One region of the Collimonas sp. genome, then DNA from elsewhere that is predicted to be linked to it. Evidence: predicted binding sites of a transcription regulator. Region 1 holds the regulator's gene; the other holds the start of a gene.

Region 1 (8,058 bases):
ATCCGATTGATGCCCGATTACCAGGCACGTCTAAAACCATATATGAAGGTTTGACGGATTGTCTGAACTGAGGTGCGCTGGGTGTGTGGCGTGAGTTGCGTGAGTTGCGTGAGTTGCGTGAGTTGCGTGAGTTGCGTGTGACTGTCTCGAATCCGGTATCGATGGCGTTGTCGGAAGTCGATGCGTTTTTGTATTGCCGGGCCATGAAAAATTTGCCCTTTGTGCTGATTGGGCAGTCTGCCCGGAGCGCTTTCAATCAGTATGGAAGAAGTCCTGGCGGCATTCGTTGGCAGATTTCTGTCGGCAGCGTAGGCTTGACAAGCACTGCCGACAGATTTAATCCTGCTTGATACGCCGGACGTTTAACGACCTCGTCCGCCGGAGCGCCGCGGTGCCGCAGGGCGTGCCTGCGTGCCATTACCGCCGCCCTGGCCACGTGATGGACCCTGGTTCGGCCTGGCGCCGCCTGGTGCTGATGCCCCGCCACCTTGCGGACGGCCGCGTCCACCGCCGCCACCGCGATTGCCACCGCCACCGCCTCCGCCTCCGCCGCTCCGCAACTGGATCGGTTGGGCGCGAGCGTTAGGGTCGGGTTCAAAGCCGGCGATGACTTCCTTCGGCAATTCACGTTTGATCAGCTTCTCGATATCTTTCAGCATTTGATGTTCATCCACGCAAACCAAAGAAACCGCTTCGCCGGTTGCGCCGGCGCGACCAGTGCGGCCAATGCGGTGAACGTAGTCTTCCGGCACGTTCGGCAGATCGTAGTTGACTACATGGGGTAACTGGTCGATATCAATACCGCGTGCCGCGATATCGGTCGCTACCAATACTTGCAGGCTGTCGTCCTTGAACTCGGATAGTGCGCGAGTACGTGCCGACTGGCTCTTGTTGCCATGGATTGCCATGCCGCTGATGCCGTCTTTTTCTAGCTGTTCGACTAATTTGTTGGCGCCATGCTTGGTGCGCGTGAATACCAGCACTTGCGACCATTGATGGGTCTTGATCAAATGCGCCAGCAGGGGGTGCTTGCGGTCGCGATCGACCGGATGGATCTTTTGCTGGATCACTTCGACAGTCGAGTTACGGCGCGCAACTTCGATCATGGCCGGAGAGTTCAGCAGATTGTCGGCGAGCAGCTTGATCTCATCCGAAAAGGTTGCCGAGAACAGCAGGTTCTGGCGTTTTTTGGGTAGTACCGCAAGGATTTTCTTGATGTCGCGGATGAAGCCCATGTCGAGCATGCGATCAGCCTCGTCCAGGATCAGGATCTCAACGTGGTTCAGGTTAACTGTGCCTTGCTGCATGTGATCCAGCAGTCGGCCCGGTGTGCAAACCAGAATATCGACGCCATGCTTCAGTAACTTGATTTGCGGATTGATACCTACGCCGCCGAAAATCACCGCCGAGGTCAGTTTCAGGTATTTGCCGTATAGGCGAACGCTTTCTTCCACTTGGGCCGCTAATTCACGGGTTGGCGTCAATACCAGTGCGCGGATCGGGCGCTGACTGCCGACCGGATTGGTGGCCGAAGTCGACAGGCGATGCAATACCGGTAAGGTAAAGCCGGCAGTTTTGCCGGTGCCGGTTTGAGCGCCAGCAAGCAGGTCGCCGCCTGCGAGCACGGCTGGAATCGCCTGCGTCTGGATTGGAGTAGGGGTGGTGTAGCCGTGTTCGGTTACGGCACGAACGATGGCTTCGGACAAGTCGAGTTCAGAAAAAGACATGACAACTCAATAGAATAATATCGGCCTGTCGCCTTTGATAAGGCGCCAGTCGCAGGCAAACGGATTAGAGGGGATGGAGCTTTTGAGCTCCGAGGAGACTGTTTGGGCTTTATACCTCAAGCCTGGCAACTTCCTTGACAGCAGTATTTGACTGGAGAATGTGCTGTGTCGCCGCAGAGTATAACAACGACGCTCTGCAGGCAAGTAATTCCGATGTCTTGATAGGAAACGCTATGATCGATCGGCGTTCCGGCGTATGCAAGCCCGGCCGCCTTGCCAATTTTTACAAATAAATGCCATTCGGTGGTAGCTGAACGGCATTGCGTGACGGGGAGGCGGTTTTGCCCCCCCGTTATCTTGGCGATGTGAGTATTTTATTTCTTGGCGAATGGCGACAGTAAGCCAACCATTTGTGCGAATACCTTCGGGCTGCCGGCCAGGACGTCGCCCTTGTAGAGGTAATCCGAATCACCGGAGAAGTCGCCGATGATTCCGCCGGATTCGGCAATTAGCAGTGAGCCAGCGGCGATATCCCAAGGCTTCAGGCCTTTTTCAAAGAAGCCGTCCAGACGTCCTGCCGCCACATAAGCCAGGTCAAGCGCCGCAGCGCCTGGGCGGCGCAGACCGGCGCAGCTTTGCGTCATGATACGGAACATCTTCATGTACTCATCCATCGCCGGACCTTCAGTTTCGCGGAAAGGGAAGCCGGTACCGATCAATGCATCTGCGATTTTGTCGCGTTTGCCGACGCGAATCCGTTTTTCGTTGAGGTGGGCGCCGGAACCCTTGGTAGCGGTGAATAGATCATTGCGGGTAGGGTCGTAGATCACGGCTTGGGTGATCTGGCCGCGATGTTGCAGAGCGATAGACACGCAATATTGCGGGAAGCCATGGATGAAATTGGTGGCGCCGTCGAGCGGATCGATGATCCAGACGTTTTCATTGTCATCATGCAGATTGGCCGAAGCGCCCGATTCTTCAGCCAGAATGGCATGATCTGGATAAGCATTCTTCAATACGTCGATGATCGCCGCTTCGGCAGCCTGATCGACTTCAGTGACAAAGTCGTTATGCTGTTTTTTTGTCACCTTCAGCAAATCGAGATCGAAAGAGGCGCGCGAAATAACTGCGGCACCGCGACGGGCGGCCTTGATGGCCGTATTGAGCATAGGATGCATAATCTGGATAGGGTTCCGTTAAAATGGCGGCACTGTAGCCTACCGGGAACAGGACCACCTATATGATAAATAATAATGAACGATGCGGATGTCCACGAAGGACATGTTAGTAACCAAGTGGCCGAATAGGCAGCTTTTAGTAACTCAAATCCGCGTAATAGGGCTATTTTAAATGAACCTGGCAAAAACCAATACGTCTCTTTTCAAACGACTGCGCTTCGTGCTGGTCGAAACCAGCAGTCCCGGCAATGTGGGTGCTGCTGCGCGTGCTATCAAAACCATGGGGTTTTCTGAGTTGATTCTGGTAAATCCGCGTTTCCCCGATGTCTTGCAACGGGAGGAGGCAATTGCTTTTGCCAGTGGCGCGCAGGACATTCTGGCCTCGGCGAGGATTGTCGAGAGTGTCGAGCAGGCGTTGGATGGTTGCAATTTTGCCGCTGCGCTTAGTGCCCGTCTGCGCGAATTCTCGCCGCCTTTGGCTGCACCCCGTCCTTTGGCCGAACAGTTGGCTGGGGATGTCAGCCTCAACGCGGCTGTGCTGTTTGGTAGCGAGCGCTACGGCCTGCCAAATGAGGTCGTCGAAAAATGCAGTGTGCTACTGAATATTCCGGCAAACCCCGAGTACTCGTCATTGAATCTGGCGCAGGCAGTGCAAGTGCTGGCTTATGAGTGCCGGGTTGCTGCCATCGCAGACATGCCGTTGCCGGCGCCTAGCGAGATTGGGTTTCATGGTAATGCTGCTAGCTTATCCGATATCGATGGCATGTTCTCTCATTTGGAAAAGGCATTGATCGAGATTGAATTTCTCGATCCTGCCAGCCCGAAAAAGCTGATGCCCCGCCTTAAGCGGCTGTTCTCTCGGGCGCAGTTGGAAACGGAAGAGGTAAATATCTTGCGTGGTATTGCCAGTCAGATTTTGACCAAGCGGCGGCGTCTGGACCGGTCCTGAGCAAATTTGCTCGGTGGCCAAGTTCGGATGTTGGGTGGAGTAGGCACGGAGGTGTTCCGCAGATCCGTGCCCCGGGCGTAATGATTTATTGAAATGGATGCATGGTGATGAAGGGGCGAACTGCGTAGTTTGATCTGCTCAGTTCCAACTGCGCAATAAGCCTACTGCAAGGCCTTCCAATGCAAAATCTTCCTGTTTTGATGTAACAATGATTGGTTCAAAGTCAGGATTCTCTGGCAACAGTTGAATGATTGAACCGTTCTTCTGGTAGCGTTTGACGGTGACGTCGTCGCCGAGGCGGGCAACCACTATCTGGCCGTTGCGGGCGTTGTCGGTTTTTTTGACTGCAAGCAGATCGCCGTCCAGGATGCCGGCATCGCGCATCGACATGCCGCGCACTTTCAGAAGATAGTCGGGTTTGGCGCTAAACAGGGCCGGATCAACGTTATAGCTGGCCTGGATATGCTCCTGCGCGAGTATCGGCGAGCCTGCGGCGACTCGGCCTACCAGCGGCAGGCTCAGCTGCATCAGGGCCGGATGTGGTAACGCCAGTTGCGCGCCTTGGTTGCGGTTGCCGGGCTGATGCGTTTCTGTCAGGCGGATCCCGCGCGAGGTGCCGGGCGATATTTCGATTGCGCCTTTGCGCGCCAGCGCTTGCAGATGTTCTTCTGCCGCATTGGCGGAACGAAAGCCGAGTTCGCTGGCGATTTCGGCGCGTGTCGGCGGGAAGCCGGTGTTTTCGATGGCGCTCTTGATCAGATCAAGAATTTGTTGCTGGCGTGCGGTTAATTTGATCATATATTTTTGGGGTGCGGAAGGTAGTGGCGGCATCGGTGCTCAGCGCATCGTGGCGAGTTGCGGTGCATATTTTTTGCCTGATTTTGTACGTCAATTTTTACCTGAGCAGATCAAAAAATGCGCAAAGCCCGGCTAGTTCAGTGCTGCGCATAATAACAGCCTGTATTTTTGTACAGTATTTGTGTGAATGCAAGACAATTTGATGCTGATAAGCCATAAATAAGTCATAGCCCAGGTCGGGGATTTGGCGTGGCGGCTTGAAAGCCTTGAGTTTTGTTGCGGATGCTGGTACTATTGCCGGTTTTCCTCTTCCCACACTCGTCTTGACGCCGAGGTGGGCGATTTTTCAATCCGTCCAAAAGGAGCTTACATGCGTCATTATGAAATCGTATTTATCGTCCATCCAGATCAAAGCGAGCAAGTGCCTGCAATGATCGAGCGCTACAAAGGTATCGTCACAACCCGTGGCGGCACTGTGCATCGCGTGGAAGACTGGGGTCGCCGCCAACTGGCATACCTGATCCAGAAACTGGCAAAAGCACATTACGTCTGCCTGAACATCGAGTGCGACAGCGAAACTCTGGCTGAAATCGAAACCGGCTTCAAGTTCAATGATGCAGTGTTGCGTCATCTGACCGTTAAATTGAAGAAGGCTGAAACCGGTCCTTCGCCAATGATGAAGGCCGTGCAGAAGGAAGATGCAGTCAAGAGGCATCGTACTGAAGCGCCAGCAGCCTAATATCTGGTGTCTACCGGTATTCATTGCATATTCATAGAGTTCAGCAGGAGTGAGTCAGCCCAACAACGTGTTTCAACTGGTCGCCGTAATAGCCGAGCGTGAAGTCATACGCTATACGCCGGCAGGTATTCCGATCGTGTCTGCGATTTTGCAGCACCGTTCAGAGCCGATTGAAGCAGGCATCAAGCGGTTGATCGAATTTGAACTTGCCGCGCTAGCCGTCGGCGAGATTTCAGGACGGTTTAGCGCAGCGGCCTTGGGAGCTGCCTTCTGGTTCACTGGATTCATGGCACGCAAGAATCGCAATGGTAGAGGCCTGGTATTTCACATCACTGATTTCGCTGCTGTCGAAGCGGATGTTTCCTCAGGAAGCGCTGCTGGAATTGCAGATTAATTATTTAGATACAGGAGCCAAAAATGGCATTCGGTAAAAAGTTCGATAAAAGCAAACTGAAAAACAAGCGTCAACAACAAAACCCGCTGTTCAAGCGCAAGAAATTCTGCCGTTTCACCGCTGCGCATGTTGCCAGCGTTGATTACAAAGATGTCGACACGCTCAAGGATTTTGTTCAGGAAAACGGCAAGATCATGCCAGCACGTCTGACCGGCACCAAGGCAATTTATCAGCGTCAAGTGGATACCGCGATCAAGCGCGCGCGTTTCCTGGCGTTGTTGCCATACACCGATCTGCACAACGCTTAATTGACGACTTGAAATAGGAGAAAAACATGCAAGTCATTCTGTTGGAAAAAGTCGTTAATCTCGGCAATCTGGGTGAAGTTGTTCGCGTCAAGGACGGTTATGCACGTAACTTCCTGATTCCACAACGTATGGCACGTCGTGCTACAACTAGTGCTATCGCTGAGTTCGAAGCGAAGCGCGCCGATCTGGAAAAAGCTGCTACTGAAAAATTGGCCGCTGCTCAGGCTCAAGGCGAAAAGCTGAACGGTTTGACCGTGCAGATTTCGCAAAAGTCGGGTGTGGATGGCCGTTTGTTCGGTTCCGTCACCAACTTCGATATCGCTGAAGCGTTGACCAAGCAAGGTTTTGCTGTTGAAAAAGCCCAAGTTCGCCTGCCGAACGGCCCACTGAAAACTACTGGCGAACACGCGGTTGCAGTTGCATTGCACACCGATGTTGTTGTGGACATCACTCTGGCAGTGATCGGCGAACACGTTTAATACGTTGTTGGTAAATAGTTATTGCAGTAAAAAAGCCGGGTTTTCCCGGCTTTTTTACGTCCATTATTTTGAGTGGAGTGGGTGAAGCAGGTATAATTCGCGCCATGAAAGCACCTTCTAAAGCACCTTCAGATCCCCAGCTTGACTCCCTCCGCGTACCACCCCATTCAATCGAAGCCGAGCAGTCCGTTTTAGGCGGATTGTTACTCGATAACGCGGCCTGGGACAAAATCGCCGACTTTGTAAATGCCGACGATTTCTATCGTTATGACCATCGGATTATCTTTCAGCACATGGTCAAGCTGATCAACAGCTCCAAGCCGGCCGACGTTATCACCGTCTTTGAGTCGCTCAGCGTCACTGGCAAGGCTGAAGAGGTAGGCGGGCTGACTTACCTCAACGCACTCGCACAAAATACGCCTTCCGCTGCTAACATCCGTCGTTACGCCGAAATCGTGCGCGACCGTGGTGTGTTGCGCAAGCTGATCACTGTGGCCGATGAAATATCCGGCCAGGCGTTCAGCCCGCAGGGCAAGGAAGTTAAGCAGATGCTCGACGAGGCGGAATCCAAGATTTTTGCGATTGCCGAAGAAGGCGCGCGTGGGGCCCGGGGTTTCCAGGAGATTCAACCGCTGCTGACACAGGTGGTGGAGCGTATCGACGAACTCTATAATCGCGATACCCAGAGCGACATTACCGGCGTGTCGACCGGTTTTATCGATCTCGACAAGATGACCTCTGGCCTGCAAAAGGGCGATCTGGTGATCGTGGCGGGGCGGCCATCCATGGGTAAGACCGCGTTCTCTGTGAATATCGGCGAGAACGTCGCACTCGACAGCGGCTTGCCGGTGGCAATTTTTTCTATGGAAATGGGCGGGGCCCAGCTTGCCATGCGTATGCTGGGATCGGTCGGCAAACTTGATCAGCATCGCTTGCGTACCGGTCGTCTGAATGACGAAGACTGGCCACGCTTGACGCATGCGATCCAGAAGATGAACGATGCGCAGTTGTTTATTGATGAAACGCCGGCGCTGAGTTCGATCGAATTGCGCGCACGCGCACGTCGGCTGTCGCGCCAATGCGGCACACTGGGCCTGATCATCATCGATTACTTGCAACTGATGTCGGCGAACAGTGCCGGTGAGAACCGTGCTACCGAAATTTCGGAAATCTCGCGAAATCTGAAGGGCCTGGCGAAAGAATTGCAATGCCCGGTGATTGCATTATCTCAGCTCAATCGCTCACTCGAACAGCGCCCCAACAAACGTCCGGTCATGTCCGACTTGCGCGAATCCGGCGCTATTGAGCAGGATGCCGACGTTATCCTCTTCATCTACCGCGACGAGGTGTACAACCCCGATTCGCAGGAAAAGGGCACTGCCGAAATCATTATCGGTAAGCAGCGTAACGGCCCGATCGGCAGTGTCCGATTGAGTTTCCTCGGCCAATACACAAAATTCGACAATTACGTTGGTAATTTGGATGC
Region 2 (11,210 bases), on a different contig from region 1:
ACTGGGCCATCAGCCGCAAGCAAAGCGCACCCGTTGGCGCCAACGCGGCCGGTTGATTCGGAGCGATTCTGATGCGGCCGCCACAGTGGCCGGATTGACAGTTTTTGCGGCGCGCCAGCGAGCCGGTGGTGCGTCCCTTTTTATGGTTAGCGTCCTATTTTGAAAATCAAGATCATCAATCCCAACACCACCTGGAGCATGACCGAGAAGATCGGCCTGTGCGCACGCCAGGTTGCCGCACCCGGTACCGAGATCGTCGCCGTCAGTCCCGCCATGGGGCCGGCATCGATCGAGAGTCATTGTGATGAAGCACTCAGCGTACCCGGCATCCTCGACGAAATCCGCCTTGGCGAAGCCGACGGCGTCGACGGCTACGTGATCGCCTGCTTCGGCGATCCAGGCCTGTATGCCGCGCGCGAAGCCGCGCGCGGTCCGGTCATCGGCATCGCTGAGGCCGCCATGCATGCGGCCAGCATGATCGGCAGCGGTTTCAGCGTGGTGACCACGCTCGAGCGTACCTGCGGGATTGCCTGGCACCTGGCCGAAGCATACGGCATGCGGCGCTTCTGCCGCCAGGTACGCGCTTGCGAATTAAATGTGCTCGACCTCGAACGGCCGGGATCGGATGCCTATCGCATCATCGTCCAGGAGTGCCGGCGTGCCATGCACGAAGACAAGGTCGACAGCATCGTCCTCGGTTGCGCCGGCATGGCCGATCTGTGCCATGCCATCGGCCGTGAGCTCGGTATCAACGTCATCGACGGCGTCAGCGTTGCGGTAAAGATGGCGGAGAGCCTGGTGCAGCTGGGGCTGGTGACTGGCAAGCACGGCGACCTGGCCTATCCTTTGCCAAAATCTTACAGCGGCATGCTGGCAAGCTTCTCCCGGCATTGAACCGGGAACTCACCGCCGCTGGCATCGTCCGGCAAGATTATTGCGGTTTCTTGCGTGCTGAGCAAACAATCTGCCCCAACCGGTGTTCCACGCGCGGCGATTGCACTTTCCAGCGGTGCCGATACAGCGCCACCAACACCACAGGCATCAAAGGATTCAAATCGCCAGGCATGACCGAGAGCCGCTTGGCGCCCGGTCATGCAGAGCGTCATTTTCTTTGCTGTGAGGCGAACTTGGGATTGCCCTTGATCAGATCCGATGCATCGCCCAAAATTCGCACTGCTTCGTTCAGTAATACGTCCTTGGCGTTTTTCTGCGCTTTTTCCGCGGCCAGATCGGCACTCAAGCTACGCTCGTTGGCTTGCAGCCCATCATCCAACGACGGCTCCTTGTCCTTATCCGCATCCTTGCCGTCGGCCTTTTCACGGGCTTTCAGACGCGCTTCCTGCACCGCCAATTCGCTGCGACGCTCGGCTTCATTGAGTGAAATCGTGCGTTTCTTGCGCAGCGCTTTTAATTCCTCGGCATCTTCCACCAGGCGTTGAAAATCCTTATCTTTCTCGACCCGGGCGTCGTGCCGCACTTGCAATTGCGGCAGCAGATCCTTGACATCGCCCAGCGGTACATAATCGGCAGGCTTGATCTGCGACCACGGCAGCGCGTTATCGTAACTAGACTCACCGAAACTGTCCGGATCGGAGAAGCCCGGCAGGCTGATATCCGGCGTCACGCCGCGCAGCTGGGTAGTGCCGCCGTTGATGCGGAAAAACTGGGCGATTGTCATCTTGAGTTCGCCAAACTTCGGCTTGTCGTTGCGCGTCAGTTCATCCAGGTTGACCATGCTCTGCACGGTGCCTTTGCCAAAACTGCCTTCACCGATGATCACGCCACGGCCGTAATCCTGGATCGCGGCCGCAAAAATCTCGGAAGCCGAGGCCGAGCCGCGATTGATCAGCACCGCCATCGGGCCGCTCCACAGCGGCGCCGGCAAATCATCGCTGCCGACATTGATTTCACCACGCGCATTGCGCTGCTGAACGATCGGGCCTTTACCGACAAACAGCCCGGTCAGATTGATCGCTTCATTCAGCGAACCGCCGCCGTTGTTGCGCAAATCGACCAACACACTGTCGACCTTGTCGTTCTTCAGTTCGCTCAACAGCGCGGCAACATCGCGACTCGCGCTGCGGTAGTTCTTTTCGCCCTTGCGGCGGCCGTCGAAATCTTCATAGAACGCCGGCAGCGTAATCACGCCGACCTTGCGCGTGGTATCGCCGCTCTTGACCGAGATGATGGTTTTCTTGGCAGCCTGCTGTTCCAGACTGATCTTGTTACGCACCAGAGTAACGATGCGATGCTTGCCATCCGGCCCGGCATCGGCCGGCAACACGTCGAGCCGCACAATCGAATCCTTGGCGCCACGAATCAGTTTCACTACTTCGTCAATGCGCGAACCGACCGCCTCAACCATTGGACCCTGCATGCCCTGGGCAACCCCAACGATGCGGTCGCCGACCGCCAGTTTCCCGGATAACAGCGCCGGGCCGCCCGACACCAGTTCGCGGATCGTGGTGTATTCATCGCGCTCCTGCAACACCGCGCCGATGCCCACCAGCGAGAGCTTCATCGAGATATCGAAATCGGCGGCAGCGGTGGTTCCCAGATAGTCGGTATGCGGCTCGATGGAGCTCGCATAGGCGTTCATGAAAATCTGGAATACGTCATCGCTCTTATACTTGTAGACCCGCGCCAGCGAATTGTCGTAGCGTTTGGTAAGCGTATCGCGTATCGCCTGATCGTTCTTGCCGGCCAGCTTGAGCCGCAGCCAGTCGTTCTTGACCCGCTTGCGCCACAGTTCGCGACTTTCTGCTTCGGTTTGCGGCCAAGGCTCCTTGTCGCGCACAAAGGCAAAATCTTCTTTCTTGCTGAAATCAAAACCCTGCTTGAGCAGCTCGCGGGCGTAAGTCAGGCGCTCAACTACGCGTTGCTCGTAGAGATTGAATATGGCAAACGGGATGCTCAGATCTTCACGGTAGATGCCGTCATCGAGCTTGCTGTGCTCAGCGCTGAACTGATCGATATCAGATTGCACGAAAAAGAATTTTTCTGGGTCGAGCGATTTGATATAGCGGCCAATGATCTTGCCAGCCAACACATCGTCGAGCGGCACCGGCTTGTAGTGGAAGCGTGTCAGAAATTGTGCGCTCAGATGCGCAGCCTGCGCCTGCTGCTGCAACGGCGTCAGAACTGGCGGCGGCACCGCTTCCAGCGCCGGGGCGCTGGCAGAGATTACCAACAAAATACATAGCAGACTATTTTTAAGGCGCATATTAGCTTCTATCCGATGTTCGATGTTCGATGTTCGATGTTCGATGTTCGATGTTCGATGTTCGATGTTCGATGTTCGATGTTCGATGTTCGATGTTCGATGTTCGATGTTCGATGTTCGATGTTCGATGTTCGATGTTGATTCAATAATCGGTTAATTCTACTTGGCTTTCACAAATACATGCGATGCGTCGAATGTATTTGTTTGTATCGCAAAGCCCGGCCCTGATACGAGCGATCACAGATGCGGGTACGCGCCAGCATGAAGGATGCTTAAGAAACATAATTGCAAAGCAATAATTCTCGACATGTTCGATACCGCGCGGCCCCGGCCCGCAGGCAATCATCAGGCTGGAATATTCCCCCAGAGGAAAAATAACTGTCGATTCAAGCACATGTCTGATTTTAACCAGATCTATAGCGCGCAGTTTGTAAGCGCCTTTTAGACTCGTTGTTCGGTGTAACTGTGCTCTGAATAGACCTCCGATTCTGCCTAATGATCAATGCCGTGTTGCGATAACGGCGCATCGGCGACTGCTCATATATACTGCGCATAACTGTACATTCATACAGTTATAAAATCATCAAGATCATCGAGAAATGGCCAAATTCGAAATAGCCAAATTCGCCGCGGCGCACCTTATCCGCGCTGCATCGACTGCACCCGCACCATGATCAAAACGCTGGAAAACCGTTTTTATTATCTCGACAACTTCCGCGCCGTGGTGGAATTGATACGTGCGCGCTATCGCCATTTGCTGAGCGCTGACGAGCAGCGTTTCGTCGATGGTTTCGGTGACTTGCCGCAGGCGTCACAGGCATTGCTGGTACGGATGGTGATGCGCAAGGGCGAGTTGTTTCGCCTGAGTAAATTGAACTACGATGAAATCGGCTGCACGCGCGAAAAAATGCACGCCGCAATGGCGTTGTGCGATGCCGGTTGGCTGGATGCGGAGCCGATGATCGATATCGAACAACTGTTTGGTCTGTTGACTAAAGCTGAAATCGTCGAGGCTTTTCCGTTGCTGCGGCAAAACAAGGGGGCGCGCAAAAGCCAGCAGTTGGCCATGCTGTTGCAGGCTGCCGACGATATTGCAAATGTCCCAAATATCGCAAGAGCGCGGCCGCTGGCGGCCTGGCACCCGGGAATCGATGATCGTTTGTTGCAGTTGCGTATTGCTCGCTTGTGCGAGCGCATGCTCCTGATGTTCTTCGGTAACCTGCACCAGGACTGGTCGGAATTCGTGCTCTCCGAACTCGGTATCTTCAACTATGAGCGAGTCGATTTGTCGCCGCTGTCGCAAGGTTTCAGCACACGCCGCGAGGTCGATGCGTATCTGCATTTGCATGCCTGCCGCGAACGTTTCCGCAACGGCGAAACAGTGCAGACCGTGGTCGCCGATATCCCTGCCGCGCCGTATCCGAACGACTGGCTGGAACGACGCCGCAGCAAGCTGCTGTTTCAGATTGCGCAGCATTACGAACGCAGCGGCATGCTGGCCGATGCGCTGCGCCTTTATGCCGATTGTCCGTGGCCCGGCGCACGCCTGCGTGCGGTGCGGGTGCTGGAACGTTGTGGCCAGCCGGCAGCGGCGTTTGAACTGGCGCAGCTGGCCGAACAGCAGCCGGAAGGCGAAGCCGAGACGCAGCAACTGCTGCGCATCATGCCGCGCTTACGGCGTCAGCTTGGCTATAAAAAAATTGCCGCGACCAGCGCGCCGCAGATTGACCAGCATGTACTGCTCCCGCCTCGTCCGGAGCAGGCGCTGCCGGTCGAGGCGCTGCTTGAGGCGCATCTGTCGCGCGCCGATGCGCCGGCTGTCTATGTTGAAAACGCTTTGCTCAATTCGTTGTTCAGCTTGCTGTTCTGGGACGCCATATTCGCGCCATTACCGGGTGCATTCCTCCATCCCTTCCAGAGCGGCCCGGCAGATTTATATAGCCCGGATTTCCGCCAGCGCCGCGCTCACCATTTCGATTCCGGTTTCGCCCAGCTCGATTGCGGCGAGTATCAGCAAACCATCCTGCGCAATTTTGTCGCCAAGGCCAATATCCAGTCGCCCTTCGTGTTCTGGGGCGCTATCGACCATACGTTGCTGAGCATGGCGCTGACGTGCCTGCCGCCGCCGCATCTACGCAAATGCTTTGAACGAATCTTGCAGGATATCCGCAACAATCGTTGCGGCCTGCCCGATCTGATCCAGTTCTGGCCGGCAGAAAAGCGCTACCGCATGATCGAGGTCAAGGGCCCGGGTGACCGCCTGCAGGACAACCAGATCCGTTGGCTGCATTACTTTGCCGAACAGCAGATGCCGGTCACTGTGTGTTACGTGCAATGGGCGCAGGAGGCGGCATGAAGGAGGCGCGATATGTGCTGGCGGTGCGGGCCTTGTGCGATTTCACCACCAGGCAGGGCGATCTCGATTTGCGTTTTACGCCAGGACCGAGTGCGCAGGAAGGGATCGCCGGGCATATCGAAGTGGCGACCCGGCGTGGCAGCGGTTACGAAGCTGAGATCAGCCTCAGCGGATCGTTTGGCGCGCTGCTGGTGCGCGGCCGCGCCGATGGCTACGATCCGATATTGAACCGCCCGGAGGAAATCAAGACCTTCCGCGGCGATCTTGGCGGCATGCCGGACAACCATCGCCATCTGCATTGGGCACAGCTAAGGATTTACGGCCATTTGTTGTGTCAGAGCCGTCATTTGTCGGCACTGCAACTGGCACTGGTGTATTACGACATCGGCAAACAAAAGGAAACCATGCTGACCGAGTTTGCCACCGCAGCGTCATTGCAACAGTTCTTCGAGCAGCAGCAATGCGGGCGCTTCCTGGCGTGGGCCGAACAAGAAATGGCACATCGGCTGCGGCGCGACGCGCAACTGGCCGGATTACGTTTTCCGCACGCCGATTTTCGGCCCGGACAGCGGGCCTTGGCGGCGGCAGTCTACCAAGGCGCCAGCAGTGGCCGATGCCTGCTGGCGCAAGCGCCGACCGGCATCGGCAAGACCATCGGCACCTTGTTCCCGCTGCTCAAGGCCAGTCCGCCGCAGCGCCTGGACAAACTGTTCTTTTTGTCCGCCAAGACCTCGGGGCGGGCGCTGGCGCTGGATGCGCTGGCGACGATCCGGCGAAGTGCGCCGGAATTGCCATTGCGCGTGCTGGAACTGGTGGCGCGCGATAAGGCTTGCGAACATCCGGACCGGGCTTGCCACGGCGAATCCTGCCCGCTGGCGCGGGGCTTTTACGATCGCTTGCCGCAGGCGCGGGCGGCTGCCGTTGCGGCTGCCGGCGGTGTGATGGATCGTGAAGGTTTGCGCACGGTAGCCGCAGCGCATCAGGTTTGCCCGTATTACCTGAGCCAGGAAATGGCGCAGTGGGCAGACCTGATCGTCGGCGATTACAACTATTATTTCGATCTGACCGCCATGCTGCACAGCATGAGCATGGCCAATCAGTGGCGCGTCGGCGTGCTGGTCGACGAGGCGCACAACATAATTGATCGGGCCCGCAAGATGTACTCGGCCGAGATCGCGCAAAACCAGTTGAAGGCGCTGCGGAAAACCGCACCGGCATCACTCAGGCGCACGCTGGAGCGCGTCAATCGACAATGGAACGCCGTGTACAAGGAACAGCCGCAGGAGTACCAGCGTTATGCCGGCTTGCCCGACGCCTTACTCGGCGCGTTGCAACAGGCAGTAGCAGATATTACCGACTACATGGTCGAACATCCGGCTGCGCTCGACAGTCAGTTGCAGAATTTCTATTTCGACGCCTTGCACTTCACGCGCATGGCCTAGCTGTTCGATCACCGTTCACTGTTCGACGTTACCCGCCAACGCGGCTACGGCGCCACGCTGTGCATCCGTAATGTCGTGCCGGGGCCGTTCCTGGCGCCGCGCTTTGCCGCCGCACACTCGGTCGTGCTGTTTTCGGCGACGCTGAGCCCCTGGCATTTCTATAGCGACACGCTAGGCATGCCGGCCAATACCGCCTGGGTCGACGTGCCGTCACCTTTCGCTGCCAAGCAGTTGTCGGTGCGGCTCGTGACCGATGTCTCTACGCGCTTCCAGCAGCGCGACAAATCGCTCTCCCCCATCGTCGACCTGATCGCGCAGCAGTATCGGCAGCAGGCCGGTAATTACCTGACTTTTTTCAGCAGCTACGATTATCTGCAAAAGGTCGCCAGTCTGTTCGCTGAACGCTATCCGCACATCCCCTTATGGCCCCAGGCACGGCGCATGGACGAGCGCGAGCGGGAGGCATTTCTGGCGCGTTTCACTGAAAATTCGCAGGGCGTCGGTTTCGCCGTGCTCGGCGGCGCTTTTGCCGAAGGCATCGATTTACCGGGCGCGCGCCTGATCGGCGCCTTCATCGCTACGCTGGGGCTGCCGCAGATTAATCCGGTCAATGAACAGATCATGCGGCGCATGGAGCAGACCTTCGGCAATGGCTACGATTGCACCTATCTGTTCCCCGGCATGCAAAAAGTAGTACAGGCCGCCGGTCGCGTGATCCGCACCCGCGAGGATCGCGGCGTGGTGGTGTTGATCGACGACCGCTTTGCCCGGCGCGAAGTACAGCAGCTGTTACCACAATGCTGGCGCATCGATGCGGGAAGCGGCCCATGACATGACGTTTTCGTTGATGTGATGAAATGACCGGCTGCCGAGACTACACAGCGTTTCTTGAAACGAGAGCGCTCGATATTGCCTGGATTTCGGCAACTCAACGCTCGCGGCGAAGCGCGCTACAATCACACGGCACAAGATTGGCCCGACCGGACAGACCCGGTCTTGCATTTCATGCATGACGGCGACTCTGACTGCGCCAAGCCACGCTACATAAATCGAGGACGGTGCGCTGCAGCGTCCCCGAGATTAGATGGATTTGGCCTGGCACTAACCTACAGCACCCGCAGAATCATCGCGCCGGGCTGTTGGCACCGCCGATAGTTAAAATGTATCGAAAATATTTTAACTATCAATTTTGAATATTTTGGTACTTCCTTTACACTGTCTTCTCATTGATTCACAACCCCACCAGGAAAACACAATGTCTCTCATCAACACACAAATCAAACCGTTCAAGGCAACTGCATATCACAATGGCAAGTTCATTGACGTGAGCGACGAGTCCCTGAAGGGCAAATGGTCAGTTGTGGTGTTTTACCCAGCCGACTTTACTTTCGTTTGCCCAACTGAATTGGAAGACCTGGCCGACAACTACGCTGAATTCCAAAAGCTGGGCGTTGAAGTCTACGGCGTGTCGACTGACACCCACTTCGCCCACAAGGCATGGCACGACACATCGGACGCGATCAAGAAAGTCCAATACCCACTGATCGGCGACCCAACTACAGTTCTCTCGCGCAACTTCGAAGTGCTGATCGAAGAAGAAGGTCTGGCACTGCGCGGTACTTTCGTCATCAATCCAGAAGGCCGGATCAAGGTTCTGGAAGTGCATGACAACGGCATCGGCCGTGACGCTTCGGAACTGCTGCGCAAGGTCAAGGCAGCGCAATACGTCGCATCGCACCCAGGCGAAGTTTGCCCTGCGAAGTGGACTGAAGGCGCATCCACATTGACCCCATCGCTGGACCTGGTCGGCAAGATCTAAGCGCCGCGCCCGAGCCGGCCCGGACTGTCCGGGCCGGCGTTGAAAATATTCACAAAAGAAAGGCTTATCATGTTGGATGCAAATCTCAAAACCCAGTTGAAAACCTATTTGGAAAAGGTCGTGCATCCGATTGAGATCGTTGCGTCTCTCGATGATAGCGACAAGTCACGCGAACTGCAGGCCATGCTCCAGGAAATCGTCCTGTTGAGCGAGCGCATTACGCTGGTCGAACGGTCTGACGACGCCGAGCGCAAGCCGTCGTTCAGCATCAACCGCCCCGGTACCGATATCAGCGTCCGTTTCGCCGGTATCCCGATGGGCCACGAATTCACCTCACTAGTATTGGCGCTGCTGCAAGTCGGCGGCCACCCGATCAAACTGGATGAGGCGGTAATCGAACAGATCCGCAACCTGGATGGCGATTATCGTTTTGAAACATATATTTCCTTGTCATGCCAGAGCTGCCCTGAGGTCGTCCAGGCGCTCAACGTGATGTCCATCATCAACCCGCGCATCCGCACCGTGATGATCGACGGCGCGCTGTTCCAGAGCGAAGTCGAGAGCCGCCAGGTGATGGCAGTGCCATCGATTTTCTTGAACGGCGAAGCGTTCGGCCAAGGCCGTTCCGGGATTGAGGAAATTCTCGCCAAGCTCGACGGCGGCGCCGGCGCACGCCAGGCTGCGCAACTCAATGCCAAGGAGGTGTTCGATGTGCTGATCGTCGGCGGCGGCCCAGCCGGCGCGGCGGCAGCGATCTACGCCGCACGCAAAGGCATCCGCACCGGCGTCGTTGCCGAGCGCTTCGGCGGCCAGGTGCTCGACACCATGGCGATCGAAAATTTTGTCTCGATCAAGGAAACCGACGGCCCGCATTTTGCCGTCGCCCTGGAGCAGCACGTCAAGGCCTACGACGTTGATATCATGAACCTGCAACGCGCAGCCAGCCTGACGCCGGGCCAACTGATCGAGATCAAGACCGCCAGCGGCGCAGTCTTGAAGAGTAAGTCAGTGATCTTGGCAACCGGCGCCCGCTGGCGCGAGATCAATGTTCCTGGCGAACAGGAATATCGCAACCGTGGCGTAGCGTATTGCCCGCATTGCGACGGCCCATTGTTCAAAGGCAAGCGGGTTGCGGTCGTCGGCGGCGGCAATTCCGGCGTTGAGGCTGCGATTGACCTGGCCGGGCTGGTCTCGCACGTCACGCTGATCGAGTTCGGCGCGGAGTTGCGTGCCGATGCAGTACTGCAACGCAAGTTGCATAGCTTGCGTAATGTTACCGTCATCACATCGGCGCAAACTACAGAGATCCACGGAGATGGCCAAAAGGTCAACGGCTTGAGCTACACCGACCGCGTCTCCGGCACCAGCAACAAGGTTGAACTGGAAGGTGTATTCGTCCAGATCGGCCTGGTGCCGAACACCGAGTGGCTCAAGGGGACGTTAGCGTTGTCGCGCCACGGCGAAATCGAGATCGACGCCAAAGGACAAACTTCAATTCCCGGCGTATTTGCAGCGGGCGACGTCACTACCGTGCCGTTCAAGCAGATCGTGATCGCGGTCGGTGAGGGCGCGAAGGCCTCTCTGAGCGCATTCGATTACCTGATCCGCACTTCGTTTGACGACGAAAGCGAGACCGCAGAAGAGAAGATCGCCGTAGCAGCCTGATCGCTGCGCGGTAGAGCAAAAGCCCCTTTGGCAACAGAAATGCCGTTCAGTCTTCACTGAACGGCATTTTTTTCTGCAATTATCCAATGAGTGACGTGCGGAACATCTGTGCTGGGCTGATTGTTGCGCTATTACGGCGGCCATGAACAACCTCGCTTCCCAATAATTGTCTCAAGCCGTGACAGCCGCCATACGCCACATCGGCCTAAGCATGACCAGAAACGTTGCGCAAAAAAGCCGCAGCTTTCGCAGGCTCAGGCCGGATTTGGGCATATCAGATTTGGGACGATGGATTTGTTCGGGGGCGATTAATTAATTTAGAAAATAATGCATATTCAACGGACTGACCACCACGAAGAAAATCGTTCGGAACACGCCATATACCACTGGCGTCGTTTCCTTAAATAAACCAAAACAAAACGTCAGCGCCGAGATTAAATAGCATCTCGGCGCCAACGAATCACAATGTAAAAACCAACTCTCCTCAACACATGACACGAAAAATATTTATGCGCCAGCCTTTACAGGGATCAGCTCCACCTGCAGTTGTGGGTTCACTTTGAAAATAAAGGGACGTTCAATGCCTCCGCCGCCTTGATCGACGGCCTTGATCACACACTTCTTCTCTGACACGACACCTGGTATTCTTCCCTCCAGTGTCCCGTTAATTTCATTAAATTGCATACCTTCTGGCAGTACAGCCGG

What was found. Region 1 encodes LexA, which represses DNA repair genes until DNA is damaged. Its sites were predicted from a motif close to ACTGTATNNNNATACAGT; they were not measured.
Region 2: a site for LexA is predicted at 3,779-3,796, ahead of ACIQ0R_RS04895 (VRR-NUC domain-containing protein). Genes of this name have one in related genera too.

Annotation. Positions count from the first base shown of each region.
Region 1 covers NZ_JBIIVN010000111.1:439-8,496, reverse strand. The annotation lists gene ACIQ0R_RS08960 (hypothetical protein) at 1-71, shown strand, start outside; gene ACIQ0R_RS08955 (hypothetical protein) at 84-350, shown strand; gene ACIQ0R_RS08950 (DEAD/DEAH box helicase) at 363-1,727, opposite strand; gene ACIQ0R_RS08945 (inositol monophosphatase family protein) at 2,102-2,896, opposite strand; gene ACIQ0R_RS08940 (RNA methyltransferase) at 3,078-3,854, shown strand; gene lexA (transcriptional repressor LexA) at 3,993-4,652, opposite strand; gene rpsF (30S ribosomal protein S6) at 5,023-5,391, shown strand; gene priB (primosomal replication protein N) at 5,459-5,785, shown strand; gene rpsR (30S ribosomal protein S18) at 5,809-6,093, shown strand; gene rplI (50S ribosomal protein L9) at 6,120-6,572, shown strand; gene ACIQ0R_RS08910 (replicative DNA helicase) at 6,677-8,058, shown strand, end outside.
Region 2 covers NZ_JBIIVN010000041.1:5,171-16,380, reverse strand. The annotation lists partial or broken gene ACIQ0R_RS04910 (cytosine permease) at 1-56, shown strand, start outside; gene ACIQ0R_RS04905 (aspartate/glutamate racemase family protein) at 160-894, shown strand; gene ACIQ0R_RS04900 (carboxy terminal-processing peptidase) at 1,103-3,223, opposite strand; gene ACIQ0R_RS04895 (VRR-NUC domain-containing protein) at 3,894-5,579, shown strand; partial or broken gene ACIQ0R_RS04890 (ATP-dependent DNA helicase) at 5,576-7,852, shown strand; gene ahpC (alkyl hydroperoxide reductase subunit C) at 8,277-8,840, shown strand; gene ahpF (alkyl hydroperoxide reductase subunit F) at 8,910-10,505, shown strand; gene ACIQ0R_RS04875 (putative Ig domain-containing protein) at 11,013-11,210, opposite strand, start outside.